3 regions of the Mesorhizobium sp. B3-1-9 genome follow, and region 2 is predicted to be linked to each of the others. Evidence: predicted binding sites of a transcription regulator. Region 2 holds the regulator's gene; each other region holds the start of a gene.
What was found. The regulator PhoB, encoded in region 2, activates phosphate uptake and scavenging genes when phosphate is short. The targets are predictions, from matches to a motif close to TGTCATNNANCTGTCAT.
Positions count from the first base shown of each region.

Region 1: the regulator PhoB is predicted to act here: its motif matches at 5,690-5,706, upstream of FJW07_RS04925 (acid phosphatase).
Region 3: the regulator PhoB is predicted to act here: its motif matches at 8,637-8,653, upstream of FJW07_RS23855 (YdcH family protein).

Region 1 is NZ_VFTJ01000002.1:302,158-312,548, forward strand. It holds gene FJW07_RS31595 (hypothetical protein) at 226-387, opposite strand; gene FJW07_RS04890 (hypothetical protein) at 615-809, shown strand; gene FJW07_RS31600 (hypothetical protein) at 910-1,056, shown strand; gene FJW07_RS04895 (hypothetical protein) at 1,288-1,797, shown strand; gene FJW07_RS04900 (helix-turn-helix domain-containing protein) at 1,914-2,330, opposite strand; gene FJW07_RS04905 (NmrA family NAD(P)-binding protein) at 2,432-3,286, shown strand; gene FJW07_RS04910 (dihydrofolate reductase family protein) at 3,333-3,920, shown strand; gene FJW07_RS04915 (hypothetical protein) at 3,972-4,223, opposite strand; gene FJW07_RS04920 (cytochrome c peroxidase) at 4,378-5,643, opposite strand; gene FJW07_RS04925 (acid phosphatase) at 5,849-7,399, shown strand; gene FJW07_RS04930 (OsmC family protein) at 7,629-8,051, shown strand; gene FJW07_RS04935 (hypothetical protein) at 8,057-8,581, shown strand; gene FJW07_RS04940 (2OG-Fe(II) oxygenase) at 8,708-9,451, shown strand; gene FJW07_RS04945 (ABC-F family ATP-binding cassette domain-containing protein) at 9,619-10,391, shown strand, end outside.
Region 2 is NZ_VFTJ01000020.1:68,046-78,436, forward strand. It holds gene FJW07_RS26130 (sensor histidine kinase) at 1-715, shown strand, start outside; gene FJW07_RS31810 (hypothetical protein) at 1,045-1,215, shown strand; gene FJW07_RS26140 (hypothetical protein) at 1,339-1,665, shown strand; gene FJW07_RS26145 (YMGG-like glycine zipper-containing protein) at 1,749-1,994, shown strand; gene FJW07_RS26150 (CHASE domain-containing protein) at 2,088-3,728, opposite strand; partial or broken gene FJW07_RS26155 (sugar ABC transporter ATP-binding protein) at 3,853-4,032, opposite strand; gene xylF (D-xylose ABC transporter substrate-binding protein) at 4,188-5,228, opposite strand; gene FJW07_RS26165 (ROK family protein) at 5,499-6,740, shown strand; gene phoB (phosphate regulon transcriptional regulator PhoB) at 7,064-7,753, opposite strand; gene phoU (phosphate signaling complex protein PhoU) at 7,770-8,477, opposite strand; gene pstB (phosphate ABC transporter ATP-binding protein PstB) at 8,498-9,301, opposite strand; gene pstA (phosphate ABC transporter permease PstA) at 9,298-10,149, opposite strand; gene pstC (phosphate ABC transporter permease subunit PstC) at 10,153-10,391, opposite strand, start outside.
Region 3 is NZ_VFTJ01000016.1:99,101-109,491, forward strand. It holds gene FJW07_RS23800 (DUF1244 domain-containing protein) at 349-657, opposite strand; gene FJW07_RS23805 (N-formylglutamate amidohydrolase) at 713-1,510, opposite strand; gene FJW07_RS23810 (DUF1036 domain-containing protein) at 1,680-2,237, shown strand; gene pyk (pyruvate kinase) at 2,234-3,661, shown strand; gene FJW07_RS23820 (alpha/beta hydrolase) at 3,844-4,905, opposite strand; gene FJW07_RS23825 (hypothetical protein) at 5,025-5,645, opposite strand; gene ykgO (type B 50S ribosomal protein L36) at 5,760-5,885, opposite strand; gene FJW07_RS23835 (lysozyme inhibitor LprI family protein) at 6,146-6,571, shown strand; gene FJW07_RS23840 (5-(carboxyamino)imidazole ribonucleotide synthase) at 6,581-7,657, opposite strand; gene purE (5-(carboxyamino)imidazole ribonucleotide mutase) at 7,654-8,151, opposite strand; gene FJW07_RS23850 (DUF465 domain-containing protein) at 8,280-8,483, opposite strand; gene FJW07_RS23855 (YdcH family protein) at 8,723-8,902, shown strand; gene ispG (flavodoxin-dependent (E)-4-hydroxy-3-methylbut-2-enyl-diphosphate synthase) at 9,157-10,391, shown strand, end outside.

The DNA of each region.
Region 1 (10,391 bases), on a different contig from region 2:
CAGTTGCAAAAACTTCTGGGCCAGGCGGCGAGGAGTTCGGGGGGGTCGGCTGCCGCATATTCGCGACGATCGCCCCAAAAAAAGTCACCCTGCCGGGCGGGCGGGGCGACCTCGGTGCGGCACGGAACAGTCAGCCCGATCTCACTGGCTTCGCAGCCGCGCGAAATCCTTGGGGATTGCCAGGCGCTCCACCAGCCTGGTCAGGCCTTGGTGCTCGCCAGTCATTCACTTGCTGCCTTGCTGTACTGCGCCCGGCACGATCAGCGCTCCCTGGTCAGGCCCCGAATATTTGAAGCCGATAAAAAACAGGGCGAAGATGAGAACGCAGATTGCCAGCACCGTGACGAGGGTCCTTCCCGGGTTTTCGGCTGGCGGTTTGTCTTCCATGGCAATTCGTCTCGGGATCTAAACTCGGTGACAACGCCAGGGTTCCCGCGCCTTCGCCGGCGTCAAGGCTGACGCTTCGCCACGAAATTCTTGCAGAGGCGGCTCCGAGTCCGCGAGGGGCATCACAAAAATGACGCGCTCTCACCGCTATATGCCAAGCTGGATGCGCTAAAGCAGGGTTCATCATTATGGATGCCAGCGAATTGCAGGCCATAGGCGATACGCTGATGCGCGTTGTCACCCCCGATATGAAACCGAAAGACCTGCTCAAGGCGGTGCGAAAACTGCACCCGGACGCCAAGAAGAAGGATATTGCCCGCGCGGCCTTCCACGCCATTATCGCCAACGCCGACCAGGATCCCGGCAAGTCGCGTAACCTTCAGGCCTTCGCGCTTGCCGAGCGTACGCAGCAATCGGAATAAATTGCTGCGAATTGTAGCGTCGGGCTTGCCGGAAATTTAATAAGCAACTGCTAATTTAATGGTTCGGCCGGCAGCTAGCCCCAACCGGTAATTAGATCCCATGACCAAAAACCTCGGCAATGCCAAACCCAGTGCTCCTGCCAAGGAGATAAACACCTCGCTGTTCAGCAAGGCCGCGCCGGCGGTGTTTCCGCTGGTCGTCGCGGCCCTCGGCTATCTCGTCGGCCGGCATTTCTTCGGCTTTTGACGCGGCCGGCTTGCGACGCGCCTTATTTCCGGTCAATCCGATCGCAATTGGCCAATGACAATTCGGCCGTCTTGACTATGCCCTTTGGTCCTAGGGCCTAGGTCGTTCTTGTCCTTGGCCGGCCCCAAGCGCATCCTCACGACAGCCGGCGGCCTCGCAAACTCCGGTCAGGCCCGGCCGCCGAACCCAGTATCACCCCCCAAGGCTGCCGGGCCGCCGGCGCGCGGCGAGTTGATCCGCACTCTCGCACGGCCAAGTGACGGGCTGCGCGATCCGCAGTTCCATTCGGACGCCTTCCAAATCCGCTGCCGACCGAACGCCATGGCGAAGTCGAATTCCGCTGCGCCGACGTGCAATTGCTGCACCATACTCGTTTTTATTCGTGAGGCTTCGCAAACAGGTCGAATAACGGCGAGCCGCTTTGCGCTAAAAACCAATAAGCCATGCTTTTCGGCAACTCCAGGCGCGCTAGATCGTATTGGGTCGGAGACAGGCAATTCTTCGAGCGAAGAGCAGGAGCTGTATATGGTAACAAGCGAGCCAGACAGTGTCCGCGTAAAAGCCGTCAATAACCAATGGATCGTGCGCGTCGTCGACGGCGGCAGGCTGACACAGCAAGTGTTCGATGTCCACGCGCAGGCCGAGATCTTTGCCGAAGAGGAGCGGCTGCGATTGGGGCTGCCCGGGGAGCCTCCGGCGGAGGAGCCGGTCAGGCCGCTGGGAAGTGGGCGGGCTCGCTGACGGACCGCGGGGAATTGTTGTCCAATGAGGATCGAACGGCTCGCGGATAGCAGGCGCCGGCGGTTGGCCCAGCTGCGGCATTGAGAAGGCCAGCGCGCAGAGGCAGGTCGCGCCGCCTACCCCAGATGCTCGGCTCTCAGCTTCTGCTTCATCCGCTCAAGCGCCGGTTGGCCGCCAGCCGCCAGCTCATCCGCTATCTGTGCCAGCTTGTCGTCTGCCTGTCGATATTTGCCGCCCCAGGCGCCGAGCGTGGCGAGCACCGGCAAAAGGTCGATGCCGGCATCGGTCAGCCGATAGATCGCCTTCAGCCCGTGGCTCGGGTCGTCGCTGCGGGTGAGGATGCCTTCGTCCTGCAGCGTCTGCAGCCGCTCGGCCAGCGTGCGCGACGAGATGCCTTCGTCGGATTGCAGGAATTCGCGAAAGTGCTTCTTCCCGGCGAAGATCAGGTCGCGGATGATGAGCAGCGTCCAGCGGTCGCCGAGCAGCTCGAGCGACAGGTTGATCGGGCAGCCGGATCTTCCCTTGGTCGACATCAATATGGTTCCATTTTTAAATCACTTTACTATTGACATCGTTCTCGCGTTGCGTCAAATGGTTCCAAAAGTAAATCATTTGAGCACAGAGGAGGAGCGTCATGAACCAGCAAGCGAACCGCACGGTGGTGGTCGTCGGTGCAACCAGCGAGGTCGGCGCCGAGGTCTCGGCAAAGCTGACCAGGGCAGGGCATACGGTACGCGGCGTCGCCCGCAGCCTCGGCGTTGCGCTTGACGACCAGGCGGCGCTCGACGCCGCCTTCTCGGACGCCGCCGGCGCCTATGTGATGATCCCTTTCGATGTCACCACGCCCGACCTGCACAGATTCGAGGACCAAGTCGGCGCACGGCTGGCATCGTCCATCGCCAAGGCAGGCCTGCACCGTGTCGTGCTGCTCAGCGGCCTCAATGCCCATCTCAGAATGGGTACCTCGCTTGGCGCCGCGATGATGGAGGAGCGGCTTGCCGCGCTGGGCCTGGAGGAGCTCGTCTATCTGCGCGCCTCCTTCTTCATGGAGAATTTCGTCAAGGGCATGGGCTTCGTCGAGCAGGCGGCGTCCGGCGTCTTCGCCTCGCCCTTCCGCGGCGACCTGCCGATGCCGTTGATTGCCGCCAAGGACGTTGGCGAGCGCGCCGCCGCCCTGTTGAGCGCCGAACATTTTCCGGCCCGGCGCGTCGTCGAATTGCACGGCGGCGGTTCCTACACGCTCGAACAGGCCACCACGATCCTGGGCCGGGCGATCGGCAAGGATGTCGCCTATCATGAAGCGCCGTTCGCCGAAGCGCGGGCCGGCATGGTCGCCAACGGCATATCGGCGAGTTTTGCCGATGCGCTGGGCGAAACGGCGGCAAGCTTCAACAGAGGCGAGCGCTGGGCGCTGGAGGCACCCTCGGCCGAAAACGCCACGCCGACCACCTTCGAAGACTGGGCGCGGACTTTCGCCCGTTCGCGCTGAGCCGCCTGAACCTTCACGGCAGAAATTCCTAGCGAGGAGACCCAAAATGAAAAAGCTCATCCTTCAGATGCAGATGTCGGTCGACGGCTTTGTCGGCGCGGACGAGGGGCATCGCTGGCAGCTCTGGGAATGGGGCGATGACAATGCCTGGGACGAAGAACTCAAGCAGGATTTCAACGCTGTCTTCCAAACAATCGACACCATCCTGTTGAGCCGCAAGATGGCTGAGGAGGGGTATCTGACCCATTGGGGCAACGCGGCGAGAAAATACCCGAAGGATCGCTTCTATGCCTTCGCGCGACGCATCGTCGAGGCTGAGAAGATCGTGGCGAGCGACAAGCTCGAGGCTTCGCGCTGGGAACGCACCCGCGTCGTCAGTGGCGACCTGCCGCGCGAGGTCGATGCGCTGAAGCAAGGCGCGGGCGGCAACATCGCCGTGTTCGGCGGCGCGGGCTTTGCCGCCGCGCTGATCGCCGCCGGCCTGGTCGACGAGTTCCAGCTCTTCATCAATCCGGCGGTTCTGGGCAGCGGCCGCCGCATCTTCGAGAAGGGCGGTTTTGCCAAGCTGAAGCTCCTCGGCTCGAAGCCCTATGCCAGCGGCATGGTGGTGAGCCGCTACGCGCCGGCACAATGAGGAGCGACACCGAGGTCGCGCCGGCTTGAATCAATCCGTCAGTGCGTCTTCTCAACCGCCTGTTTGGCCGTGCCTTTCGCGCATCGGCGGCGAGCCGCCTCCGCTGACCAACCGCAGTTGCGCGCCTGGCCGGCCGGGCCGTGGCCAAGCCGCCTGGTCGTTGCCCGCGGCGACGAACCAGCGGGCCTCGCGCGATGTCAGGCCGATAAGCACCCGGCCGGCATATTCGGCCGGCGCGCCATTGCCCGCATCGAACACCGCCCAACTGCCGCCGGGCGGCTCCTGCACCGCGACGAACCTCATCGCAGACTCCATCTGTGAAGAGGTGGGCAATATAGCAGGCGCGACTTGGCGTTCCTATGACGTGGCTCACATTGGCACACTTTTGCGGTGGATAGCACGGCTCCGGCTGCAAGCAGGCCGTGTGTTCCACCAGTCTCCTTGGCTGCCGGTCGCCCTATTGCCCAGCCTGGTCGGCGTCGGTCAGCGTGCCGAGGAAGGCGACGATGTCGTCGATCTCGGCGTCGTTCAGCGCCGGCTTGTCGCCCGGCTTTTTGCCGTTGAAGGGTGGGTCGGTGTTGAGGTTCGGCCAGTAAACCTTTGGCAGGTCGTCGAATTTGTCGACCGTGCCGTCCGCCTTCTTCGGATACCAGCGCCCGGGATCCGTATCGCGGCTGGCGTAGAAGGCGACCGCCTCGCGCAGCGAGTGGAAATAGCCGTTGTGGAAGAAGCTCTTTCGCAAGGCCACGTTGCGCAGGGTCGGCGTCTTGAACAGGCCGCAATATTCGGCGCGGCCTTTGAAATCGGTGCGCAGCGGTCCGCACAGGCCGAGGTCGACATAATTGGGATCGGCATTGGCGGGGATCGCCGGATTGCGCGGCACGGCGATCGCGATCAGGCCATAGTCGGTGAACTGCGGCGGCTCGCCGTCATTGGCGGGCTCGCTGAGATGGCAGCTCGCGCAATTGCCCTTCGCTTCGTCCTCGAACAGCATGCGGCCGCGCAATTCCTGCGCCGAGAGCTGCGCCTTGCCGGCGAGGAAAGCATCGTAGCGGCTGGAATAGGGATAGAAATCGGCGCTGCTCTGCTCGAATGTGCCGAGCGCTTCGACCGCGGCGTCGAAGGCATCCTGCGGGTGCTCGAACACATCGGCGCCGAACGCCGCCTTGAAGGCGCCGGCATAGGGCGCCTTGCGCAGCGCCGCGACCACGTCGGCCTCGTCCTTGTTGCCCATCTCGAAGGGCGACAGCAGCGGGATTCTCGCCTGGTCCTTGCCGTGGTCGGCGCGGCCGTCCCAGGTCAGGCCGCCGGTCGGGCCATTGTCGACGCTTTCGTCGCCTTCGTCCTCGGAGTCGTAGAAATGCTCGGTGAAGGCAGGCGCCGCCTGCAGGTAGCGCAGCGACGGCACGGCGCGAACGCCGGGCTGGTCGAGCTTGGCTCCGCCCATCTCGACGGGTGCCGCCGAGGCCGGTCCGAAGGCGTGGTTGGGATCGTGGCAGGACGAGCAGGCCTGCTTGCCCGAGGCGGAGAGCGAAGGGTCAAGGAACATCTGCCGCCCGAGCGCCGTCAGCGCCTCGGCGCGGGCGAAGGCTTCCTGGCGCGACATCGGCCCGGGGTGGACACCGGACGGCTCCGCGGTGCTCGCAGGCGCGGTCAAGCCGACGATCGAGGCCGCCAGAAGGGCGATCGCGTGATTTTTCCGTCCCATCGTCTGCGGCGACATCCCTGATTTCCTTCGCCCGATTTCGTTCGCGACGTAAGGATCGAGTGCAACGGATTGATGACCGGCTTTCTCGCTCACGAAACCGTGTTCGGACGCTGCGGAACTGTCACATGGGTGACAAGGCGCCGAAGTAGCTCGGCATTGATGCAGTTGCGTTCCTGCATTGCCGTCCTCCAGCCATTCCCAAGCCACGAGGCATTTCCCGATGACCCGATTCTTTCTCTCCCCCCGGTCCTTCCTCTCGCTTTGCCTCGCCTCCACGGCGCTGGCATCGTTCTCCGCTGCTGCCTACGCGGCTCCTCCCGGCTACGACAAGATCGACACCGTCGTCGTCATCTACGCCGAGAACCGCAGCTTCGATAACCTCTACGGCGGCTTCTCCGGCGCCAACGGCCTGGCCAACGTTTCGCCCGACCAGGCGCGTCAGCTCGACCGCGATGGCAAGCCGCTTTCCGAACTGCCGCCGGCCTGGGGCGGCTTGACCGGCAAGGGCGTCACGCCGGCGGTGACGGAGGCGCAGAGCGCGCATTTGGCCAACGCCACCTTCGCCATCGACGATCCCAAGGGCTTCAACGAGGGCACCAACGTCGTCACGCACGATCTCTGGCACCGCTTCTACCAGGAGCAGATGCAGATCGACGGCGGCCGGAACGACAAGTTCGTCGCCTGGGCCGATTCCGGCTCGCTGGTCATGGGCCACTATGACGGCTCCAACCTGCCAATGTGGGCGATCGCCAAAAAATACGTGCTGGCGGACAATTTCTTCCAGGGCGCCTTCGGCGGCTCCTTCCTCAACCACTTCATGCTCGCCTGCGCCTGCGCGCCCCACTATCCCAATGCCGACACCAGCCCGGTGAAGGGCCAGATCGCCGTTGTCGAGCCGGATGGCGTGACGCTGAAGCCGGCCGACAACTCGCCCGCCTCGGCGCTGGGCGGCGTGCCGAAATTCGCCAATGACGGCGCCATCACGCCCGACTTCTACGCCGTCAACACCATGCAGCCGCCTTACCAGCCGAGCGCCAACAAGCCGGCCGAGGGCGGCGACAAGACGCTCGCCGATCCGGCGCAGCCGACCACGCTCCCGCCGCAGCACGAGATCACCATCGGCGATCTGCTCTCGCTCAAGGGCATTTCCTGGGCCTGGTATGCGGGCGCCTGGCAGGCGGCGCTCGACGGCAAGAACGCGACGCCTGTGCCGAACTTCCAGTTCCACCACCAGCCCTTCAACTATTTCGCGGCCTATGCCCCGGGCACGACCGCGCGGGCCGAGCACCTCAAGGATGGCGGCCTTGACGGCGTGGAGTTCATCAAGGCGATCGACGACGGCAAGCTGCCGTCCGTCACCTTCTATAAGCCGCAGGGCAACCTCAACGAACATGCCGGCTATGCCGATGTGACCTCGGGCGACCAGCACTTGGCCGACCTCGTTTCGCATCTGGAGAAGAGCCCGCAATGGGCCCATATGCTGGTCGTCATCACCTATGACGAGAATGGCGGCTTCTGGGATCACGTCGCGCCGCCCAAGGCCGACCGCTGGGGCCCGGGCAACCGCATCCCGGCCTTCATCATCTCGCCCTATGCGAAGATGGGCACGGTCGACCACACCCAATACGACACGACCTCGATCCTGCGTTTCATCACCGCCCGCTACGACCTGCCGGTGCTGCCGGGCCTCATCGCCCGCGACAAGGCGCTGCGCAACAACGACCAGCCGCCGATGGGGGATCTGACGGCGGCGCTCGACCTGACGAAGTAGCGTTTCAGAACTGGTTCCTCTCCCCCGCCAAGAGGCGGGGGAGAGGTGTCCGCGAAGCGGACGGAGAGGGGGCCTTCGTAGGGCGCTCCCCTCTCAGTCTCGGCTTCGCCGAGCCACCTCTCCCCCATTTCATGAGGGCGAGGAAACGCCAATCGCCCACGGCCTGCCTCGGCGATTGCCTCAGTGAATTCACGTCCGCTATCAATGTCTCCGAATTGGAGACCTCGCAATGGCAGACCTGAAAGTCAGAACCCGAAACGCCGGCGCGCTCGCCGTCCTGCCGCCGGGCGGCCTGCCGCTGGTCACGACACCGACCGGCGGCACGGTCGATGTGGTCACGCAGGTCAGCGCGCCCGGCTTCAGCCCGCTCGATCTGCTCTATGCTTCCTTAGCCGCCTGCATGGTGCTCAGCGCCCGCATCGCCGCCACCCGTCTCGGCATCGCCGACCGGCTCGGCGAGGTGGGGGCGGATGTGACCGGCGACAAGGCGAAGGACGAGCCGTCGCGGCTGGAAACCTTCAATATTCGCCTGACGATCGCCGGCGACCTCGACGCCGCGACGAAAGAACGGATCCTGGCGGATGCCGAGGATATCTGCACCGTCTCAAACACGCTGCGCGGCGCGCCGGCACTTCACGCGAAGCTCGGGTGAGGCCGATGGCGCATCTTTCGCCGATCGACTACGCCACCGCTTCCGCCGAGATCCGCGCCGAGCACGACCGCGAGCTCGCGCTGCGCGGCCGCATGACAAACATGAAGCGCATCCCGCTTCATTCGCCGGCCGCGCATCGCATCTACGCCGAATGGTTCACGCTGCGCGATCTGCTGAAGCCAACGCTCGACGACCGCGCCATCTGGCTGTTCTCGAAGACGATCGCCGAGGCGATGCGGGCAGAAATCCCGGTTACTTTCTTCCGCCGCGCGCTGATCGACAACGGCCTCGATCCCGAGGCGATTGAGCCGTCGACCGACGAGGCGCTGCTGATCGGTTTCGGCAAGGCGGTCGCAGTGGACGCGAATGCCGTCCCGGACGAGACCTGGGCCGCGCTCAAGGCGCGCTATGACGAGGCGTTGCTGGTCAATCTCGTTGCCTTCGCCGGCATCATGGTGGCGACGTGTGTGTTTACCAATGCGGTGAAGGTGGACCTCGATCCGGAGCTGGAGGCGTATCGCCAGCAGTGAAGCTGCTGATCTCCCCCGCAAGGACGGAGATTGGCAGCTCGATCGCCTCGCCACTTTGCCATGAATCGGGTGGTTTGGCCCCGTCGCTCGCCCCATCTTCGGGCAAGCAAGCGATGGAGCCAACCCATGACCATCCATTCCCTGAACACCAAACGCGCCAGCCGCTCAACCGAAGCCCGCGTCGCTGCGCAGGATTGGCGCGTCCTGGTCACCGAGCTCAACGTCAATGGCTGCGCCGTCATGCCGGACCTGCTCTCGCCCGAGGAATGCGCCGATATCGCTGCGCTCTATCCGCATGAGGAGCATTTCCGCAGCCATGTGCTGATGGCCCGCCACGGCTTCGGCAAGGGCGAATATCGCTATTTCAAATATCCGCTGCCGGACCTGATCGAGGGCCTGCGCACCGCGCTCTATCCGCGCCTCGCCACGGTCGCCAATGACTGGAACGAGAAGATGGGCGTGGCGCAGCGTTATCCGGCCGAACACGCCGCCTTCCTGAAGCGCTGCCACGACGAAGGCCAGGTGAGGCCGACGCCGCTTCTGCTGCAATACGGCCCCGGCGACTTCAACTGCCTGCATCAGGATCTTTACGGCGCACTCGCCTTTCCGCTGCAGGTGGCGGTCCTGTTGTCCGAGCCGGGTGAGGATTTCACCGGCGGCGAATTCGTGCTCACCGAGCAGCGCCCGCGCATGCAAAGCCGCGCCGAGGTGGTGCCGCTGAAGCGCGGCGATGCGGTTATCTTTGCGGTTCACAACCGGCCGGTGCAAGGCACGAAGGGGTACTATCGCGTCAACCTGCGCCATGGCGTGAGCCGCTTGCGGTCAGGGCGGCGGCATACGGTCGGGATCATCTTCCACGACGCGAGGTGAGTAGGCAGTAGGCAGTAGGGCAGTAGGCAATAGGCAATAGGCAGTAGGCAGTAGGTTACGTCGAGGCCGAGAAGCGATGAGGGGTTCCTTTATCCCGCGCATTCGATTATTGGCCCTACTCCCTACTCCCTACTCCCTACTCCCTACTCCCTACTCCCTACGAGCCCATGATCCGTCTTGAAAATATCGGCAAGCAGAACGGCCGACAGATCGTCTTCATCGAAGCCTCGGCCGCCTTGCAGAAGGGCGAGAAGGTCGGATTGGTCGGCCCGAACGGCGCCGGCAAGACGACGTTGTTCCGCATGATCATCGGACAGGAGCAGCCGGACGAGGGCCAGGTCTCGGTCGATCGCGGCGTCACCATCGGCTATTTCAGCCAGGATGTCGGCGACATGGGCGGTTTGAGCGCCGTGGCAGAGGTCATGGAGGGCGCAGGGCCGGTCAGCGCGGTGGCCGCCGAGATGCGCGAGCTCGAACACGCCATGGGCGATCCCGACCGCGCCGACGAGATGGACCAGATCATCGAGCGCTACGGCGAACTGCAGCACCGCTTCGAAGAGCTCGACGGCTATGCGCTCGACGGCCGCGCCCGCGAGGTGCTCGACGGCCTCGGCTTCAGCCAGGAGATGATGGACGGCGATGTTTCGAAACTCTCCGGCGGCTGGAAGATGCGCGTCGCGCTGGCTCGCATCCTGTTGATGCGACCCGACGTGATGCTGCTCGACGAGCCGTCGAACCATCTCGACCTCGAAAGCCTGATCTGGCTGGAGAAATTCCTCAAGGATTACGACGGCGCGCTGCTGATGACCTCGCACGACCGCGAGTTCATGAACCGCATCGTCAACAAGATCATCGAGATCGACGCCGGCGCACTCACCTCCTATTCAGGCAATTACGAATTCTACCAGGAGCAGCGCACGCTGGCCGACAAGCAGTTGCA
Region 2 (10,391 bases):
CCAGGGCGTACGTTGGTTCCAGCTTTGGATCGATGCCGACCGTGGCGACGCCGGCGACGTCCTCGGCGTCGTCACCACGATGGTGGAGACGACGGAGCAGAAACGCCGCGAGCAGACGCTGAAGGCGTTGCTTCGCGAAGTCAGCCATCGATCGAAAAATCTTCTGGCCATCATCCAGAGCATCGCCACTCAGACCGGACGCTATACGGAGACGCTCGGCGAGTTCCTGGCGCGGTTTCGCGGCCGGCTGCAATCGCTCTCATCCTCGCAGGATCTGGTCACATCCTCCAACTGGCGGGGAGCGGCGCTGCAGGAGCTCGTCTCCGGCCAGGTCGGCCGCTACAGCAGCGATCTGGCCAACAGTCTGCGGTTCGCGGGCGAAAATCCCTATCTCAACCCCAATGCCGCCCTGCATATCGGCCTGGCGATGCACGAGCTGGCCGTGAATTCCGTGAGCTACGGCGCGCTGTCGCGGCCGGAGGGCCATGTCGAGGTTCGCGCCAGGCTCGAGACCGAAAACGGAACCTCGCCCAACCTTCTGCTGACCTGGACGGAGGCGGTCGACGACGCGCCGCGCAATGAGAAGCGCTTCGGCAGCGTGGCGCTGGAACGCGTCGTGCCGATGTCGCTGAATGGCTCAGCGACGCTGGAAATCGGCAAGGACCGCATGGAATACCGTCTCACCGTCCCGCACGGGAATTTCGAGACGGATTGATGGTGCCGCCGATGGCGTGAGAGCAATTCCAGGAAAGTGTGCAACGGGTCAGGCTAATGCGTGTCGCGCAAAAGTGTGCAGCGGTTTTGCGATAACGACATGCATGAAAACAAAGCCTTGAAGCGTCGCGTGAATCCGCTTCAGCGCGACGCGCTGTTAGGCGGCTTCGCCGTAGCTGTCCGTCCGGAATTGCGTCAAAACGGAGAGGGAGCGCTTTGCCGGCGGGGGGCCCTTAACCTGCTGTTCACCATAAAGTCCGATCCTGTGCTCCCGGCTGACGATGCGCCGGAAACCCATCCGCGTCCCCGGCGCGACCTGGGGAGACTGAAATGATGGTTGCCGACATGAACAGGCTGGAGCAGGCCGCCCGCGTCTCGATGAGCGGCTTCCAGGATGCCGAGCCGCCGCCGGCGTCGCGGTCGTCGCATCTTTCGCTCCGCCTGGGCGCGATCGCGCTTCTGGCCGCCGTGGCCCTGACTGCGGCCTGGCAACTGCTCTGACCCCGCATGCGGCTTTGACGTCCAGACTTCAGCGCGCCGCCATTTCGCGCGGAGCGCTTCAGGCTCCGGCCCCGGAACTTTTGTTCGCCGAGATTCGTTGTTGGCGGCGAGAGGTTTGGAGCCATGGAACACATCGCCGCATTGCTCTTCGTCGTCGGCTGTTCGAGCACGATGGCCGATTGCCGGGAACTCGAAGTGCCCGTCAGCGTCTTCGAGACGGCGCAGGCCTGCGTCGCCGAAAGGCCATTCGCCCTCGGCGACCTGCAGGGTCAGGCCCCCCGCATCATCGGCAAGTGCCTCGCCGTGGATCCCGCGCTGGAGGACGATTACGACCGGATCGTCTGGAACGTGCGGCCCGACGGCACGCTGGCAGCATCGCTGGAGGTGTCCGGCATGCTTGTCGCGTCGAACGGCGAGCGCTCCGAAAAAGACTATGTTAGGCAACAGTAGAATCTGGCAGGCAAAACAGGTTTTTTCATGCTAAACGGTCGCTGGCACTGCCGAAAGTGAGGACAAAAGTGAGGAGCAATTCTATGCGGAAGATGATCATTGCCATGGTTGCTGTGGTCGCCGTCAGCGGCTGCACCACGACCGAGCAGGACGTTGTCGGCGGCGGCCTGATCGGCGCCGGTGTGGGCGGCCTGGTCGGCGGCAGCAAGGGTGCGCTGATCGGCGCGGCCGTCGGCGCCGGGTCGGGCCTCTTGGTTCGCAACCTTCGCAACGGCTACTGCGTGTATCGCCGCCATGACGGCACGACCTACCGGGCCCGCTGCAACTAGTTCCTTAGCGAAGAGAACCGGAGGCGGGTAGCCGGCCTCCGGTTCTCTTCGAATTCAAATGGCTGACTCGCCAGCCTAGGGCTGTTGGCCCGCTCACGCGATCAGCGGGATCCTGATTTCCACCTTCAATCCATTGTCGTGATAATCGCGCGCGATCGTGCCGCGCAATTCACGTGTGACGTTGAGATCTATCAACTTGGTGCCGAAGCCGGTCTTGACTGGCGCTTCCAGTTCCGTCTGACCCGCCTCGCGCCAGTTCAGGACCAGCGTCCTCTCGCGGTCGCGGCCTTCGACGCTCCAGTCGACCTTGAGAGCCCAGCTTCCCTTGACCGAATTGGCCGAACCGCCGGCCTCGCCATATTTCAGCGCGTTGGTGGCGAGTTCATGAAAGGTCAGCCCGAGCGCCTGCGTCGTCGTCTCGTCCAGCAGCACTTTCGGCCCTGACAACACGCCTTCGGGAAGGTCCTTGCCGAACACCTGCCCGAGCTCGATGCGCAGCAGGTCGCCGAGATCGGCTTTCTGCCAGCGCGAGCGCGTGAGCATGTCCTGCGATGCCGCCATGGCCTGCAGGCGCGCCGAGAACGAAGCCGAAAACTCCTTGACGTCGGTGGCTTGCGAGGCCGTCTGCCGCGCGATCGCCAAAACGCGGGTGATCGAATTCTTGATGCGGTGCTTCATCTCCTGCAGGATCAGGTCTTTTTCCAGCAGGCTCTTTTCGGTCGCCTCGTGCAGCGCCGATTTCGCGTCATAGGCGCGTTCCTGATAGCGCGCCACCAAGGCGATGGCGCCGGCGAGCAGCAGGCCGAACAGCCCGAGCATCACCGGGATGGCGCGCGAGGACGGCGGCTCGAATGCGCTTGTAGGCCGAAACAACAAGGTCCACGGCTCGCCCGCCACGACGATATCGCGGCGTGCCAAAAGCTTCGCGCCGATGCGTTCCGCCGGCGGCGCCTCCGAACGGAACAGCAAATTGCCGGCCTCGGGCTTGCCGTCATAGACCTCGACATTGACCGGCAGCAGCGGCGAATGGCTGAGCGCGACCTGGAACAGGTCCTGCGCGCGGAAGGCAACGTAAAGAAAACCGGCCGTCGAGGAGCGGCTTGCATTGATGACGTCGGGCGCGGTTTCGACGTTCAGCCGCACGAAAACCAGGAATCCGGTGAAGGTCTGCGCCACGCCGGCGCCCTGGCCGAGCTGGATCATGCCGCTCGCATGCTGCTGGTCATCCGCCATCGCCTCTTCGATCGCCGCGCGCCGTACCGGCTCGGTGAACATGTCGAAACCGATGATCGACTGGTTGGACGTGTCGAGCGGCTCGAACAGCACGATCGGCGTTCGCCATTGCTGCGTCGTGGCGGGATAGATCGGATGCGCCGACCCATGGTCGTGCAGGATGTCGCGTTCCACGGCCGCCTCGTCGCCGGTCTTGGCGAGCCTCAGGAAGCCGAGGCCGCGCAGCCCCGCGAAATTGTCGTCGATGTCGAGCGCGGTGAAGAAGGCCTTGAATTCGCCGCGCGAGATGTCGCCGTTGCGGGCATCGAACAGCGCCTGCGTCGAACGCAGCAGAGACAGATGCAGGTCGATGCGGCTCTCGATGCGGCTCAGCGCGTCATCGGCGGTACCCTCGAACTTGATCCGAGCCGCCTCCTGCGTCGCGAAATAGGCAAACCCCGCCATCGTCAGGCTGATCAGCGCGACGGCGACGAAGGCAACGATCGGAAAGAGCTTCTTCAAATCAAGGATGCGGCCCGTGGACGGTCGACGACCTTTATGGGCAAGTCTCCGCGCCAACACAATGGCGCGGTCAAATCATCACTGCGGCTGGTACATCACGCAGTCGTTAATTAGCCGGCTATCATCATGCCGCGATCTTCAGCGCGCCTGGACCCGGAATGGCGCCTGGCGGGCATTTGCCCAGGATGATCATTCCGAGCACCTCGTCCTGGGTGACGTCGGTGGTGCGCGCGGTCCCGACCACCTGGCCGTTCTTCATCACGCAGACCCGGTCGGCGAGCTCGAACACGTCGTAGACGTCGTGTCGGTCATGATTTCCTCCCGCCGGCCTGCCCGTCTGGCGCGGATGCCTGGCCAAGCCTAGAAGCTATCCGCCAGAGGCGGAAACACAAATCTTTTTGAGAAAACGCCGCGGCTTTCAGGCCGCGGCGCAGGGATTTTGATCGAGAGCCGGCAGACTTAGTTGCAGGCCTTGACGCTACCGGCGGCAACGCCCGCGCAGACTTCGTCCTTCTTGATCCAGCCGGCGTCGATGACGACGTTGAGATTGTCCTTGGTGATCGCGATCGGAGTCAGGAACAGCGACTTGACGGTGTTGCCGCCGGGCGTCGTGAAGTCCTTGGCGCCGGCGATGTCGCCCATCTTCTTGCCGTCGGCGAGCTGCGAGGCGATCTCGGCGGCGTTCTTGCCGAGCTCGCGCGCGTCTTTCCACACCGACACGGTCTGCGTGCCGAGCGCGATGCGGTTGAGCGCCGCGTGGTCGCCGTCCTGGCCCGAGACCGGAACGGTGCCGGCCAGGCCTTGCGCCGTCAGCGCCGCGACGACGCCGCCTGCGGTGCCGTCATTGGCCGCCACGACCGCGTCGACCTTGTTGTCGTTGGCGGTCAGGAACTGCTCCATGTTCTTCTGCGCGTTGGCGGGCAGCCAACCGTCGGTATAGGCCTCGCCGACATTCTTGATCTTGCCGCTGTCGATCGCCTCCTTCAGCACTTCCATGGAGCCCGAGAACAGGAAGTCGGCGTTCGGATCGGCGCCCGAGCCCTTGATGAAGACATAATTGCCTTCCGGCTTGACCTTGAACACCTCGCGGGCCTGCATGCGGCCGACTTCCTTGTTATCGAAGGTCAGGTAGAACACGTCCTTGTTCTCGATCAGGCGGTCGTAGCCGACGACCGGAATGCCTTCATCGAGCGCCTTCTGCACCGCCGGGCCGATTGCCGAGGCATCCTGCGCCAGGATGATCAGCGCGTTGGCGCCTTGCGAGATCAGGCTTTCGACGTCGGTCAGCTGCTTGCCCGGATTGGACTGCGCGTCGGCCGAGATATACTTGTCGCCGGCGGCCTCGATGGCGGCCTTCATCGCCGCTTCGTCAGTCTTCCAGCGCTCTTCCTGGAAATTCGACCACGACACGCCGATCACCTTGTCCTTCGCCTCGGCGACCGACGCCAGCGTCAGCGACATGGCAACGCCCGCCAGAATGGCGGCTGCGAATTTCTTCATGATTTCCTCCCTGCGCCTGTGCGGCGCGACCCAGACTGGCCCGAAGGCCGGCACAGAGGCTTTTTTTCGAGCCTCAAAAAAATAGTGGTCCAGCAAAACGACGCTGTCAACTGCGATTCTGATGGGTTTTGATGGGTCAGGGTATTTTTTTCGACATCCGCAATAAATAATGACACAGGCTGCGGCTTCTGCCACTATCCCTAGCATGTCACCGACAGGCCATGGCATCATCATCACAAGGCCGCGATGACTGGGAGGACGTGCGAGACGATGTCGGTCGGAATCCGTCACGACGATTTGCGCCGGCGCAACCGCGCCATGGTGATTTCGGCCGTGCGCCGCGCCGGCCAGCCCTCGCGCACGGAGATTGCCGCCACCACCGGGCTCAGCCACTCGACCATTTCGGCGATCTCCGCCGATCTGATCCAGGAAGGCATTCTCACCGAAAGCAAGGCCAGCGAGCCGACGGCGTTGAAACGCGGCCGGCCGCAGATCGGTCTGGCGCTGAACCCCGAAGCCGCCGCGGTGCTGACCGTGGTGCTGTCGCTGAACTTCCTGTCGGTCGCCGTGATCGATTATGCCGGCCAGGTGGTTGCCGAGGAGCAGCAGCGCCTCGACACGCTTGTCATGCCCCGCGACGAGTTGATCGGCGAATGCATGGCGATCGTCCGGCGCCGGCTGGGGGATCCCGACCTCGACGTGGGCAGCGTCGCCCGCATCGCCATGGGCATTCAGGGCATCACCGATTCCCATTCACGCGCCATGCTGTGGTCGCCGATCACGCCGCTGACCGACATCCCTTTCGCCGACCTCCTCGAACGGGAATTCGGTATTCCCGCCACCATGGAGAACGACTGCAACATGATGGCGGTGGCGCTGCAATGGCGCGATCCCGAGCGCTATCGCGACGACTTCATCGCCATCCTGCTCTCGCACGGTATCGGCATGGGCCTGGTGCTGAAGGGCGCGCTGTTCAGCGGCACACATTCCTCCGGCGGCGAGTTCGGCCATATGATCCATCGTCCGGGCGGCGCGCGTTGCCGCTGCGGCCGCCGCGGCTGCGTCGAGGCCTATGCCGGCAATTACGCGATCTGGCGCAGCGCCATGGGAATAAGCGAGGATGCCACGCCGACCGACGTCGGTGACGCCGATATGCGCGCGCTGGCCGCGAAAGCCCGGCAGGAGGACGGACCCGAGCGGGAGGCTTATCGCCGGGCCGGCGAAGCACTCGGTTTCGGCCTCGGCAGCCTGTTCGCCCTTATCGACCCGGCGCCTGTCGCCATGGTCGGCGTAAGCGCGGCCGCCTTCGACCTGATCGAGCCGGCGCTGCGAGAGGCGATCGCCCAGACCGCCGGCGGCCAGCACTCGGAATCGATCTCCTTCGACACCGAGCCGAACGAACTGCCGCTTATCCGCGAAGGCTGCGCCATGCGCGCGCTGACCTTCGTCGATCAGGAGATTTTCGCGCCGGGGGTGCAGGCCAGAGCGGGGGCCGGGAAGAACGTGGCCTGAGCGAACGTGGCGCTGAAGCCGCGAATCGCACCAACGTTGGAGATTGGCCGAAGCCACGGCGACTTCGTCATTCCAGGGCGGAGCAAGGAGCGAAGCGACGCGCGCAGACCCTGGAATCCATGCCGTTACCTCGATCGTACGGTGCAGCGGTGCAGAGTTCTGCGCCATAGCGGCGCGTGGAAGTCACGGAATGGATCCTCGGGTCTGCGCTGCGTCGCTACGCTCCTTGCTCCGCCCGTGGATGACGAAGTACAAGCGTCTCGGCTACCCATCAACGTGGTTGTTGGAAGTGCCTGACCCGTCAGGACTTTGGCGTCCAGGGACTAATCCTCCCTGATCGCGTAGCCCGCCCCGCGGATGGTGCGGATGACGTCCGGCATGCGGCCGTTGTTGACCGCCTTGCGCAGGCGCCCGACATGGACGTCCACGGTGCGCTCGTCGATATAGATCGTCTCGCCCCAGACATTGTCGAGCAGCTGGCTGCGCGAGAACACGCGGCCGGGATGGCGCATCATGAATTCGAGCAGGCGGAACTCGGTCGGCCCGAGCCGGATCTCGCTCTTCTTGCGGTAGACGCGGTGCGATTCGCGGTCGAGCACGATGTCGCCGACCTTGAGCACGCTGGACAGCACCTCCGGCTTGGCGCGGCGTAGCAGCGCCTTGACGCGCGCCATGAACTCGGGCGTCGAGAACGGCTTGACCAGATAGTCGTCGGCGCCGGTCGAGAGGCCGCGCACGCGGTCGCTTTCCTCGCCGCGCGCCGTCAGCATGATGATCGGCAGCCGCTCGGTCTCGGGCCGCATCCTGAGACGCCGGCAGAGCTCGATGCCGGAAACCGCCGGCACCATCCAGTCGAGCACGAGCAGGTCGGGAACGTTTTCCTGAAGGCGGATTTCGGCCTCGTCGCCGCGGGTCACCACTTCGACCTGGTAACCCTCGGATTCGAGATTGTAGCGGAGCAGCACCCCCAGCGGCTCCTCGTCCTCCACCACCATGATGCGTGGCGCGATCATCGGGGTAACCTTTTCGTCAGGCCGCCGGCGCCGACATTGCGGTCTCGTCCTGCTTCGGACGATTGGCGGGCAATTGCGTGCCGGTCAGCACATAATAGGCGTTCTCGGCGATGTTGGTCACATGGTCGCCGATGCGCTCGAGGTTCTTGGCGCAGAACAGAAGATGCGTGCAAGCGGTGATGTTGCGCGGGTCTTCCATCATGTAGGTCAACAGCTCGCGGAAGACGGACGTGTATTTGACGTCGATGCGCTCGTCGTCGTTGCGAAGCTTGGCCAGCGCCGTGGCATCGCCCACCATATATTCCTGGATCACGGCCTGCACCTGGATCAGCACCAGCTGCGCCATCGAATCGATCGAATGCGTGAGGTCGCGCGGCGCGGCGCTGACGCCGACCGAGCCGACACGCTTGGCGATGTTCTTGGCGAGATCGCCGATGCGTTCAAGGTCGCCCGCCATGCGGATCGAGCCGACCACGTTGCGCAGGTCGTCCGCCATCGGCTGCCGCTTGGCGATCAGCGTGATGGCGCGGTCGTCGAGCTCGCGCTGACGAGCGTCCATGATGGCGTCGTCGGAGACGACGCGCTGCGCCAGCGCATTGTCGGTCTCGAGCAGCGCCCTGGTCGCACCGCCGACCATGGAGCTGGCGAGATCGCCCATGTCGTTGATGAGCCGGCTGATCTGCCTCAGATCCTCGTCGAAGGAGGCGACGGTATGTTCGGCCATGATGATGTCCTCGTATGAACTCAGCCGAAGCGGCCGGTTATGTAGTCCTGCGTGCGCTTCTCGCGAGGCGAGGTGAAGATCTTCTCGGTCCGGTCGAACTCCACCAGCTCGCCCAGATACATGAACGCCGTCTGCCGCGACACGCGCGCCGCCTGCTGCATGTTGTGGGTGACGATGACGATCGTGTAGTCGGCCTGCAACTCGTCGATCAGTTCCTCGATCTTGGCGGTCGACAGCGGATCGAGCGCCGAGGCCGGCTCGTCGAGCAGGATGACCTCGGGCTTCACCGCCACGGTACGGGCGATGCACAGGCGCTGCTGCTGGCCGCCCGAGAGGCTGAGGCCGCTGGCGTTGAGCTTGTCCTTGACCTCGGTCCACAGCGCGGCGCGCTTCAGCGCCTGCTCGACGCGGCTATCCATCTCGGCCTTGCTGATCTTCTCATAGAGCCTGACGCCGAAGGCGATGTTCTCGTAGATCGACATCGGGAACGGCGTCGGCTTCTGGAACACCATGCCGATCTTGGTGCGCAGCAGGTTGAGGTCCTGCGAGCGGTCGAGGATGTTCTTGCCGTCGAGCAGCACCTGGCCCTCGGCGCTCTGCTTCGGATAGAGCTCGTAGATGCGGTTGAGCACGCGCAGCAGCGTCGACTTCCCGCAGCCCGACGGGCCGATGAAGGCTGTGACGCTGCGCTCGGGCAGGGACAGGTTGATGTCCTTCAGCGCCTTCGACTGGCCATAGTAGAAATTGAGGTTCTTGACCTCGATCTTGGCCTTCTCGACGGTCGTGTCGGCTGCGTTCAGGTCGGTGGACAACATCGGTTTCATCTGTCCTCTCTGCGTCCGGTTAGGCTGCGGGCGATGATGCTCAGCCCGAGAACCGTCAGGGTGATTATGAGTGCGCCCGTCCAGGCCAGTTGCTGCCATTCCTCGTAAGGGCTGAGAGCGAACTGGAAGATGGTCACCGGCAGGCTGGCCATCGGCGCATTGAGATTGCTCGACCAGAACTGGTTGTTGAGCGCGGTGAAGAGAAGCGGCGCCGTCTCGCCGGAGATGCGGGCGATCGCCAGCAATATGCCGGTGACGATGCCCGACATTGCCGCGCGGTAGGCGACGGAGCGGATCACCACCCAGCGCGGCGCGCCGATGGCGGCGCCTGCTTCGCGCAGCGCATTGGGCACAAGGTTCAGCATGTCCTCGGTGGTGCGCACCACGACGGGGATCACCAGGATCGACAGCGCGACGGCGCCGGCAATCGCCGAGAAGTGCCCCATCGGCCGCACCATCAGCTCATAGACGAACAGGCCGATGATGATCGATGGCGCCGACAACAGGATGTCGTTGATGAAGCGCACCACCGTCGTAAGCTTCGAGAAGCGGCCATATTCGGCCATGTAGGTGCCGGCCAGCACGCCGATCGGCGTGCCGACGACGATGCCGATGATCGTCATGACGATGCTGCCGTAGATGGCGTTGAGCAGGCCGCCGGCGTCGCCGGGCGGCGGCGTCATTTCAGTGAACACCGCCAGGTTCACCCCGGAGAGCCCCTTGTAGAGCAGGGCGCCGAGGATCAGCGCCAGCCAGGCGAGGCCGATGCCAGCCGCGACGACGCACAGCGCCATCATCACGGCATTCTTGCGTTTGCGGCTTTGGTGAAGCGATGCGGCAGTCGACATCGGTCAGGCTCCCGTGCGGCTATCGATGCGCAACAGCATGTAGCGTGCAAGCGCGAGGATGATGAAGGTGATGATGAACAGGATCAGGCCGAGCGATACCAGCGAGGATGTATAGAGATTGCCGTCGGCTTCGGTGAATTCGTTGGCGATGGTCGCCGAGATCGTCGTGCCCGGCGCAAACAGCGAGGCGCTGATGCGGTGCGCGTTGCCGATGACGAAGGTAACCGCCATCGTCTCGCCGA
Region 3 (10,391 bases), on a different contig from region 2:
GCAGTCAAGGACCGCAGCGGGGAAGTGCTTGGACCAAGGGCGCGATCGGGGGTCGGCGTCGTTCGCGGCAGGCTGCTGCTTTGACGATTGCTGCGACGCCTCTCCGTTCGTCATCCACGGGCGGAGCAAGGAGCGAAGCGACGCGCGTAGACCCGAGGATCCATTCCGTGCCTTAGGAGCGTTGCAGCGGTGCAGAAGGTCCCCGAGCGGCGCCGTTGCGATGATATTTTGGACGGCGGCATTCTTCGGCAGGCGTCACGGAATGGATTCCAGGGTCTACGCGCGTCGCTTCGCTCCTTGCTCCGCCCTAGAATGACGAAGCCGCAGGGACGAGCCATACAAGGCCGCTTAGTGATCCTTTGGCCGCCGCGCCTCGAATTCCGCCTTCTTGGCTTCCGACGCGTCGGTCTGGTTAAGCGCCTGCCATTCGGCATAGGGCATGCCGTAGATGATCTCGCGCGCAGCGTCCTTGGAGAGCGCCACGCCCTCGGCCTCGGCGGCTTCGCGATACCAGTTGGACAGGCAGTTGCGGCAGAAGCCGGCGAGGTTCATCAAATCGATGTTCTGGACATCGCCGCGTTCGCGCAGATGCGTCATCAACCTGCGGAAGGCGGCTGCCTCGAAATCGCGTTTCTGATTGTCGTTGAGTTCGGTCATTGAGGAACTCCTGGACTGTCGGTCTCATCACGTACATGTCTGGCCCGACGGCCTTTCATGCGGGTCCGGTGCGCGAGCCGAACATTTTCACCTCATGTATATCGGGACGCCGGTCGATGGCGTCAACGATCGGTGCCAGGCGCTCGGCCCAGGCGACAGCGCCGGCACGGTCGGCGATCAGGTCCTGGCGGATCTCGATCAACGCGTGGGCGTAGCCGTTGACGATGGCGTGGCGGAACATGGTGTCGCCGCGCAGCGCGCCGTCATAGGGTTCGTTGTCGCCGACGACGAGGGACTTATCCTCGGCCAGCGTGTCGATCAGCGGCCGCGCCACGCGGTCGTCGCGGTCCCACAGCACGCCGACATGCCAGGGGCGGACAAAACCCTGCATCACCGGCGTGAAGGAATGCACGGAGAAGATGAACGGCGCCTTGCCCGAGGCGTGCGCGACGGAGGCGATCATCGCGCCGACGGCGTCGTGGTAGGGCCGGTAGAAGCGGTCGAGCCGCCGCTCGCGTTCCTCCCGGGCAATCGGATAGTTTCCCGGCACCACGGTCCCGTCATAGAGCTGGCGGATCATGGTCGGGTCGTCCTCGCCCCGGTTGGGGTCGATCAGCAGCCGCGAGAAGCCGGCAAGCACGGCAGGCACATCGAGCGCCGCGGCAAGCTCGCGCGTCACCGTCTCGACGCCGATGTCATAGGCGATGTGACGATCGAATTCGGATGCCGGCAACCCGAGGCGGCCATATTCGTCGGGGAGATCGCGGCGGGCGTGGTCGGCCAGAAGCACGACGCCCTTCTTGCGGTCGCCCTCGACAATGTCGAACGGCGTGAAAACTGTGGATCGGGTCATCGGCTGAAAAGGGGATGGCGGCTGCGATGTGCTATCGTCATTCCACGAAGAGGACGCCGGCGCAATGCCGTTGTTTGGCCAAGGTTTCTGCAAAAAATCCCCGACGGTGGAGAATTCGCGCGGCGGACCCTTCTAAATCGATTGGAATTGAACAAAACGGCGCGTTGACATGCGACCTGAGTTTGCTGAAAAGGGGCTTCGAGAGATGCAAATGTGGTTCGCAAGGGGATCTGCGATGGGTTTTGCCGGCCGGTTGCGCAAGCGCCTGGTCGTGCCGTTGCTGATCATCGGCGCGGGATTTTTCGCGATAGCCGCGACCTCGCCGGCCCGGGCCGACTTCCGCGTTTGCAACGCAACGCAAAATCTGGTGGGCGTCGGCATCGGCTATCGCGCCAAGGCCGGCTGGATCACCGAGGGCTGGTGGCACATCGAAGGATCGACCTGCAAGACGCTGATCGAAGGTCCGCTGTCATCAAGGTTTTACTATCTTTATGCAGAAGACGCCGAACGCGGCGGGCGCTGGGACGGCCCGATCAACATGTGCGTCGCCGAAAAAGAGTTCAAGATCGCCGGCGTGAATGATTGCGTCGCCCGGGGCTTCCAACGCGCCGGATTTCAGGAATATGACACGGGCGAGCAGGCCAGCTGGATGGTCCAGCTGACCGACGAGCCCGCAACGGGAGGCGCGCCAGCAGCGGCCCCCGCTCCGGGAACAAACAGTCAATGAGACGTAACCGCAAGGTCAAGATCCTCGCCACCATCGGTCCGGCTTCCTCATCCGAGGAGATGCTGAAAAAGCTTTTCGAAGCGGGCGCCGATGTCTTCCGCATCAATATGAGCCATACCGACCACGAACTGATGCGCACGCTGGTCGGCCGCATCCGCGCCGTCGAGGAAGCCGTTGGCCGGCCGATCGGCATCCTCGCCGACCTGCAGGGCCCGAAGCTCAGGGTCGGCAAGTTCGCCAACGTCAAGGAAGCGCTGACTCCAGGGCAGACATTCACGCTCGACGACAATCCCGAACCTGGCACGTCGAAGCGAGTCTATCTGCCGCATCCCGAAATTCTGAGCTCGGTCGAGACCGGTCACCGGCTTTTGATCGACGACGGCAAGCTGGAGCTGAAGGCGGTCAAGAGTGACGGCAAGTCGATCACCTGCACGGTCGTCGCGGGAAGCGGCATTTCCGACAAGAAGGGTGTCAGCCTGCCCGACACCGACCTGCCGGTCGGCGCGCTGACCGAAAAGGACCGCGCCGATCTCGACGCGGTGCTCGCCACCGGCGTCGACTGGGTGGCGCTGTCCTTCGTGCAGCGGCCGGAGGATTTGGCGGAGGCCCGCAAGATCGCGCGCGGCCGCGCGCTGATCATGGCTAAGATCGAGAAGCCGCAGGCCGTGGCGCGGCTCCCCGAAATCATCGAGCTCTCCGACGCGCTGATGGTTGCCCGCGGCGATCTCGGCGTCGAGATGCCGATCGAAGCGGTGCCCGGCATCCAGAAGCAGATCACGCGCGCGGCGCGCCGCGCCGGCAAGCCGGTGGTGATCGCCACGCAGATGCTGGAATCGATGATCACCGCGCCTGTGCCGACCCGCGCCGAGGTCTCCGACGTGTCGATCGCCGTCTTCGAAGGCGCGGACGCGATCATGCTTTCGGCCGAATCCGCGGCCGGCGCCTATCCGGTCGAAGCGGTCGCCATGATGAACCGCATCGCCACCAAGGTCGAAGCCGACCCGACTTACGCCGGCATCATCAACGCGCAGCGCTCCGAGCCCGAGGCCACTGGGGCCGACGCCATTTCGCTGGCCGCGCGCGAGATCGCCGAGACGCTGAAACTGTCGGCGATCATCTCCTACACCGCATCGGGCACCACTGGGCTCCGCGCCGCGCGCGAACGCCCGCAGGTGCCGATCGTGGCGCTGTCGCCGATCCTCAACACGGCGCGTCGCCTGTCGCTGCTGTGGGGCACGCATTGCGTCGTCTCGCCAGATGCCACCGACCTCGACGACATGGTCGACAGGGCCTGCCGGATCGCGCTGGAAGAAGGCTTCGGCAAGCCGGGCGACCGGGTGATCATCACGGCCGGCGTGCCGCTCAGGACGCCCGGTTCGACCAATATGCTGCGGATAGCGTATCTGGGATCGGACGCGCATTAGATATGCCGATATTCAGGTGAGGCCGGCCTGCAAGTAGCGGCTACCTGCGCTTCCGGTGCTCACGTACTTAAAGTACGCTCCGCTCCGGTTCTCGGAAGCCACTACTTTCGACTCGGCCTGACCTGAATCTCGACACACCTAACCGTCTCCGCCGTGGCATTCAGGAGCTAATTTCCCAAAAATCAGGTCGGCGCGAGCTCGGCGTCGGGCACTTTGATGTCGGGGCATTTCCCGTCGTTATAGGCATCGCCGGCGAGCCGGCCTTCCACGGTCCTGGCCATCGCTTGTAGATCGACATCCTTGCCTGCGACTTTCCGGATCGCGCCGACCACGAGTTCGGACGCGATCCAGTCCGGCTTGTGGCCGAGATTGTGGACCCAGACCAGCTCGGCGCCGGGAATGTCGCGTTCCAGGCCGATGGAGTGGATCGTTGCGTAAACCACCTTGTCGCGATCGCCCGATATCACGACCGTCGGCGCCTTGATCTCGCGATAATGCGGCGAGGCGGAGCGTGCATAGTCGTAGAGCTGGGCGACATCGCGGGCGTTGGCGCGGAAGGCGGACGGCCGCAGCACCAGCGGGATCGAGGTGTTGTCGATATAGAAGTCCGGCAGTTTGTTGGGCGAGAAGACGCAAGCCGTCGCATTGCCGATCCGCAGCATACCGGCCGGATAAGCGAGCGTTTCGGAAAACAGCCAGCCAATCGCCGGCATGGCGGTGAGCTTGTAGTACCAGGCGGTCGCGCCGCCCGGCCAGGGATGCGTGGCGGGAGCCAGGAAGACGAGGCCGAGCGTTTTGTCCGGATGCTGGCGGGCGAAGGCCGTGGTGATCGCGCCGCCGAAGGAATGGGCGACGATGACCGCTTTTGCGATGCCGAGGCGGTCCAGCAGCGCGGCAATGGTGTCCGCCTGCGCGACAAGCGTTTCATTGTCGCCACGCTCCGACCAGCCGAAGCCCGGCCGGTCAAGAAACAGCATTTCGGCGCGGCCCTCGAGCAGCGGCTTCAGCGGCAGCATCTGGTCTTTCAGATTGGCGCTGGCGCCATGGATGAAGACGACCGGCGGCAGATCGGCGCCGGCCGGCGCCGGGAAATGGACGTAGTGGATGCGCGCGCCATTGATCTCGGCGAACCCGCCGACGGGTGGATTGCGGCGCTCGATCGACCAGACGCCGGCGCGGGTGATACCGGCGAGGGCAAGGAAAAGCGCGACAAGGAAGAGAAAGGCGGCGCAGATGAGGTTCATGGGGGGAGATACGGAAGGAGGGCAGTAGGCAGTAGGCAGTAGGCAGTAGGCAGTAGGCAGTAGGCAGTAGGCAGTAGGCAGTAGGCTGCTCTCTTTCCCTACTGCCCAATTCCTATTGCCTAAATCCCCTCGCCGGCCAGTTCTTCCGAGAGCGTCGAGACCTGGTTCTGGGCGCTGCGCATCATCGGGTAGATCGTGAGCACCCTCTGCCAGGCTTCCAGCGCCGATTGCTTGTGGCCGGTCTCGGCCATGATCTGCGCCAGCCCTGAGAGCGCGCCGAAATGGCGCGGCTCGAGCTGCAAGGTGCGGTCGATGTCGGCCATCGACTTCCCGTAATTCTTCATCATGAAATGAACGGTGGCGCGCCGGTTCCAGCCTTCGGCATAACCTGGCTGCAGGGTCACCACCTGGTCGAGGAGGTCGAGCGCGACGTCGAACTTCTGGTCTTCCGTCGCCTTTTGCGCCCACTGCATCATCAGGTCTATCGAGGCGCTGCCGGACTGGTTCCACTCGTTCCAGATACGGCCGGCGATGCGCTCGGCCGCCTTTTCGTTGCGCTCGCGCTTCAGCTCGGTGAAGAGCTGATCGAGGCGACCCTGCTTGGTCGGAGCGGCCGGCGGTGGCGTGGCGGCGGGTGGCGCGGCATCTGGAGGCAGCGCGCCTGGCACCGTTTCTGCCCCTGCAGGCAAAGCTGTGCCGGACAGCAAAAGGGCGGCGAGAAATGCAAAACGAATCCGCATCGCCGGAATCTAATCGCGGGCGGCGGATCGTCAAAGTGATTTTAGCGTGAGAGGGCCGGCGAACCGGCACTCGACATCAGCGGCGCGGCGTGGTCGCGCCGGGCGCAGCAAGTCTCAGCCCTGGCGCGCCTTGTAGCGCGGAGCGGTCTTGTTGATGATGTAGATGCGTCCCTTGCGGCGAACCAGCTGGTTGTCGCGGTGACGCGCCTTGAGCGCCTTGAGCGAATTCTTGATCTTCATGGTCTTGCCTGTTCGGTCAGGGCCCGTCCCGGGCCGAATTTTAAAGGCGCGCCCGAAAAAAGCGCGCCTTTGAACTTGCGGTGGCTCATAAACGAGGAGTGTTGTCCGTGTCAACCACGTGACGATGTCCGAATGCCACAAGTGGCGCGGCATATCAAATATTTGCCATCCGCGCGGCGCGGCATTGCGCGACTCAAGGCCGACTGGAATGGTGGGGCGACTGGAATGGTGATCCAGGCCCAAGCGACTGGAGATTCCCCATGCGCCGTCTCTTTCTGCCCGTCTGTCTGGTCCTGCTTGCGACCGCCCCGGCCGCCTTTGCCGAGGATTGCGACCGCAACGACGACAGCCAGTCGATGCTGAACATTTGCGCCGATGCCGACTATCAGGCCGCCGATGCCAAGCTCAACGCCGCGTATAAGGGTCTTGTCGGCGACAATGACCAGAAGGCCAACAAATTGCTGCAGACCGCGCAACGCGCCTGGATCGCCTTTCGCGACGCCGAATGCGCCTATTCGACCGCCGACAGCGAGGGCGGCTCCATCCAGCCGATGGAAGTTTCGGAGTGCCTGACGGAGCTGACCGACCAGCGCATAAAGCAGCTCACGTCCGACGCCAACTGCAAGCTGAGCGATCCGAGCTGCGCCGGCTCGGATGGGAGTGACGGCGACCAGGACATGCAATAGGGCGCGAGCTTAGCTCGGGCGTCGAATCCGCGTGAAATGGCCCATCTTGCGGCCGGGGCGTGACTCGGCCTTGCCATAGAGATGCAGCATGAGGTCGGGCTCGGCGAGCAGCGCCGGCACCTTCAGCATATCGTCGCCGATCAGGTTTTCCATCATGCAGTCGAAATGCCGGACGGGCGAGCCAAGCCGCAGGCCGGCGACGGCGCGAATATGCTGCTCGAACTGCGAGACGATGCAGGCGGCCTCCGTCCAGTGGCCGGAATTGTGCACTCGCGGCGCCAGCTCGTTGGCCAGAAGCGAGCCGTCGGCAAGCACGAAGAACTCGACGCCGATGACGCCGACATAGTCGAGCGCGGACAGGATTTTCGCGACTGCGTCCTTGGCGGCGGCGGCCGTTTGCGGGCGGATGGCGGCCGGCAAGGTCGAGCTGCGCAATATGCCTTCGCGGTGGACGTTTTCGGCCGGATCGAAGGCGGCGATGGTTCCGTCGAGGCCTCGCGCGGCGATCACCGAAATCTCGCGCTCGAAAGCCACGAGCGATTCCAGGATCAGCGGCACATTGCCCATCGCCTCGCAGACGCCGGCAAAGCCGGCCGTTTCCATGTTGCGGAAGACGCGCTGGCCCTTGCCGTCATAGCCCATGCGGCGGGTCTTGAGCACGCCGCTGCCGTTGAATGTCTTGAGGGCCTCGGTCAGTTGGTCGTCATTATCGACCGGGCGGAATGCCGCCGTCGGGATGCCGATACCGTTAAGGAAGCTCTTCTCGGTGACGCGATCCTGCGCGACTTCGAGCGCGCGTGCCGGCGGATAGACCGGCACTTTTGCCGTCAGTGTTTCGGCGGCGGCGACCGGGACGTTCTCGAATTCATAGGTGACGACGGCGCTGGCGGCGGCGAGTTCGGCGAGCGCTGCCGGATCGTCATAGGCGGCGACGATCTGCCGGTTGGCGACCTGCGCGGCCGGGCAGTCGGGCTGGGACTCCAACACGACGATATGATAGCCGAGGCGCGCCGCGGCCATCGCCAGCATGCGGCCGAGCTGGCCGCCGCCGATGATGCCGATGGCCGATCCAGGAGCCAGGCTCACGGCGCGTCCGTCGGCTCGGTGGCGACCTTGGCGGTCTGCGCCGCGCGCCAGGCGTCGAGCCGGGCGGCGAGCTTGTCGTCGCTGAGCGCCAGCACGGCGGCCGCGAGAAGTGCCGCATTGGCGGCGCCCGCCTTGCCGATCGCCAGCGTGCCGACCGGGATGCCGGCCGGCATCTGCACGATGGAAAGCAGCGAGTCCTGGCCCGAAAGCGCCTTGGACTCGACCGGAACGCCGAAGACCGGCAGAGGCGTCATCGCCGCCGTCATGCCCGGCAGATGCGCCGCCCCGCCGGCGCCGGCGATGATCACCTTGTAGCCGGCAGCCTTGGCGCCCTTGGCGAACTCATAGAGACGGTCCGGGGTGCGGTGCGCCGAGACGATCAGCCGCTTGTGCGGGATGCCCAGCGCCTCCAGCGTCTCCGCGGCCTGGCGCATCGTCGCCCAGTCGGACTGGCTGCCCATGATGATGGCGACGTCGGCACGCTGATCGGTCAAGGTGTGGCTCCGCGGCGGCAAAGGCGCGCCTTAGCGGAATTCGCCGACAGCCGCAAGGATGTGGTGAATGCGCTCTCTCGCTACCCGCACGTTCCGCGGCCTCCCGGGCGCGCGCCCAGCATTCGGCCCTAAGCGATGATGTCGGGAATGATGCGGTCTTCCAGCGCCGACAGCCGGTCTTTCAGCATCAGCTTCTTCTTCTTCATGCGCTGGATCTGAAGCGGGTCGCAGCCCGTGGCGATCATCGCGTTGATGGCGGCGTCGAAATCGGCGTGTTCTTGTTTGAGCCGGGAATATTCGAGGCGTATTTCAGCCTGTTCCTGTTCGGACATTATCTACCGTCTGCGTGTGCATCGCCCAATCGGGCTGTTTGGGCGGGGCCGTGACTTGCGGGTTTGTGACCGGCGCGCAGCCCTTATCACATTTCACTTTGTCGTGGAATGCTACCACGTGGCATTCGACATCGAGATCGGTTGGTGGCAAACTGTCATGGTGCCGTCACAGTCGCAACCTGCGGTGGAGGCGCCCGCGACGGCTGCAATCGAGGAAACCATGAAAGGGAGAACCAATCATGTCTCTTGCATCCCATCTTGATGAGTTGCAGCGGAAACACGGTGACATCGAGCGTGAACTCACCGATGCGATGAACCATCCTTCGGTGGACGACCTCGAAATCGTGAATCTCAAGCGACGCAAGCTGGCAATCAAGGACGAGATTGAAAAGCTGAAGGGGGGCCCGACAACACACTGACCATGCCCTAGGCAACATCACCGCACTCGTTGCGGTGCCAACCTACCGGTGGCAAGATATGCCGCCGGCTTGTTGGCTTTTACTCAATCACCAGACCGTTTTAGTGTAGATCTTGCAGCCCGAGGGTTTTTACATGAGCCCTGCGGCCGTTGATCACGGTCACTGATTTGCAGGCCTTGCCTGCCGCTTGCCATTGACAAGCCATCTTTGCTCCGCCACCTCATGCCCGGAACTCCCAGATGAAGGCGGCCGGCATGACCGGATATTTTTCTTCTCCCTTCCCGCGGCGCCAGTCGGTCGGCGTATCGGTCGGCGGCGTGATGGTCGGCGGCGGCGCGCCGGTCGTCGTGCAGTCGATGACCAACACCGACACCGCCGATATCGACCAGACCGTCGCCCAGGTCGCGGCGCTGCACCGTGCCGGCTCGGAAATCGTGCGCATCACGGTCGACCGCGACGAGAGCGCGGCGGCGGTTCCGCGCATCCATGAGCGGCTGCTGAGGCTCGGCATCGACGTGCCGCTGGTCGGCGACTTCCATTATATCGGCCACAAGCTGCTCGCCGATCATCCGGCCTGCGCCGAGGCGCTGGCCAAATACCGCATCAATCCCGGCAATGTCGGCTTCAAGAACAAGAGGGACCGCCAGTTCGCCGCGATCGTCGAGATGGCGATCAAACACGACAAGCCGGTGCGCATCGGCGTCAACTGGGGCTCGCTCGACCAGGAGCTTTTGACCCGGCTGATGGACGACAACCAGGCGAAGGGCTCGCCGCTCACCGCGCAGGAAGTCACGCGCGAGGCGATCGTGCAGTCGGCGATCCTGTCGGCCGAGATGGCCGAAGAGATCGGACTTGGCCGCGACAAGATCATCCTGTCGGCCAAGGTCAGCGGCGTGCAGGATTTGATCGCCGTCTACACCGAACTCGCCACCCGCTCCGACCATGCGCTGCATCTGGGTCTCACCGAAGCCGGCATGGGCACCAAGGGCATCGTCGCCTCTTCGGCCGCCATGGGCATCCTCCTGCAGCAGGGCATCGGCGACACGATCCGCATCTCGCTGACGCCGGAGCCGAATGGCGACCGCACCCGCGAGGTGCAGGTCTCGCAGGAATTGCTGCAGACCATGGGCTTCCGGCAGTTCGTGCCGATCGTCGCGGCCTGCCCCGGTTGCGGGCGCACGACGTCAACCGTGTTCCAGGAGCTCGCCCAGAGCATCCAGGCCGATCTCCGCAAGAACATGCCGGTGTGGCGCGAGAAATATCCCGGCGTCGAGAATCTCAAAGTCGCGGTGATGGGCTGCATCGTCAACGGTCCGGGCGAATCCAAGCATGCCGATATCGGCATCTCGCTGCCCGGCACCGGCGAGACGCCGACGGCGCCCGTCTTCATCGACGGCAAGAAGGCGGCGACGCTGCGTGGTCCGTCCATCGCGCAGGATTTCGAGAAGATGGTCGGCGACTATATCGAGCAGCGCTACGGAAACGGCAA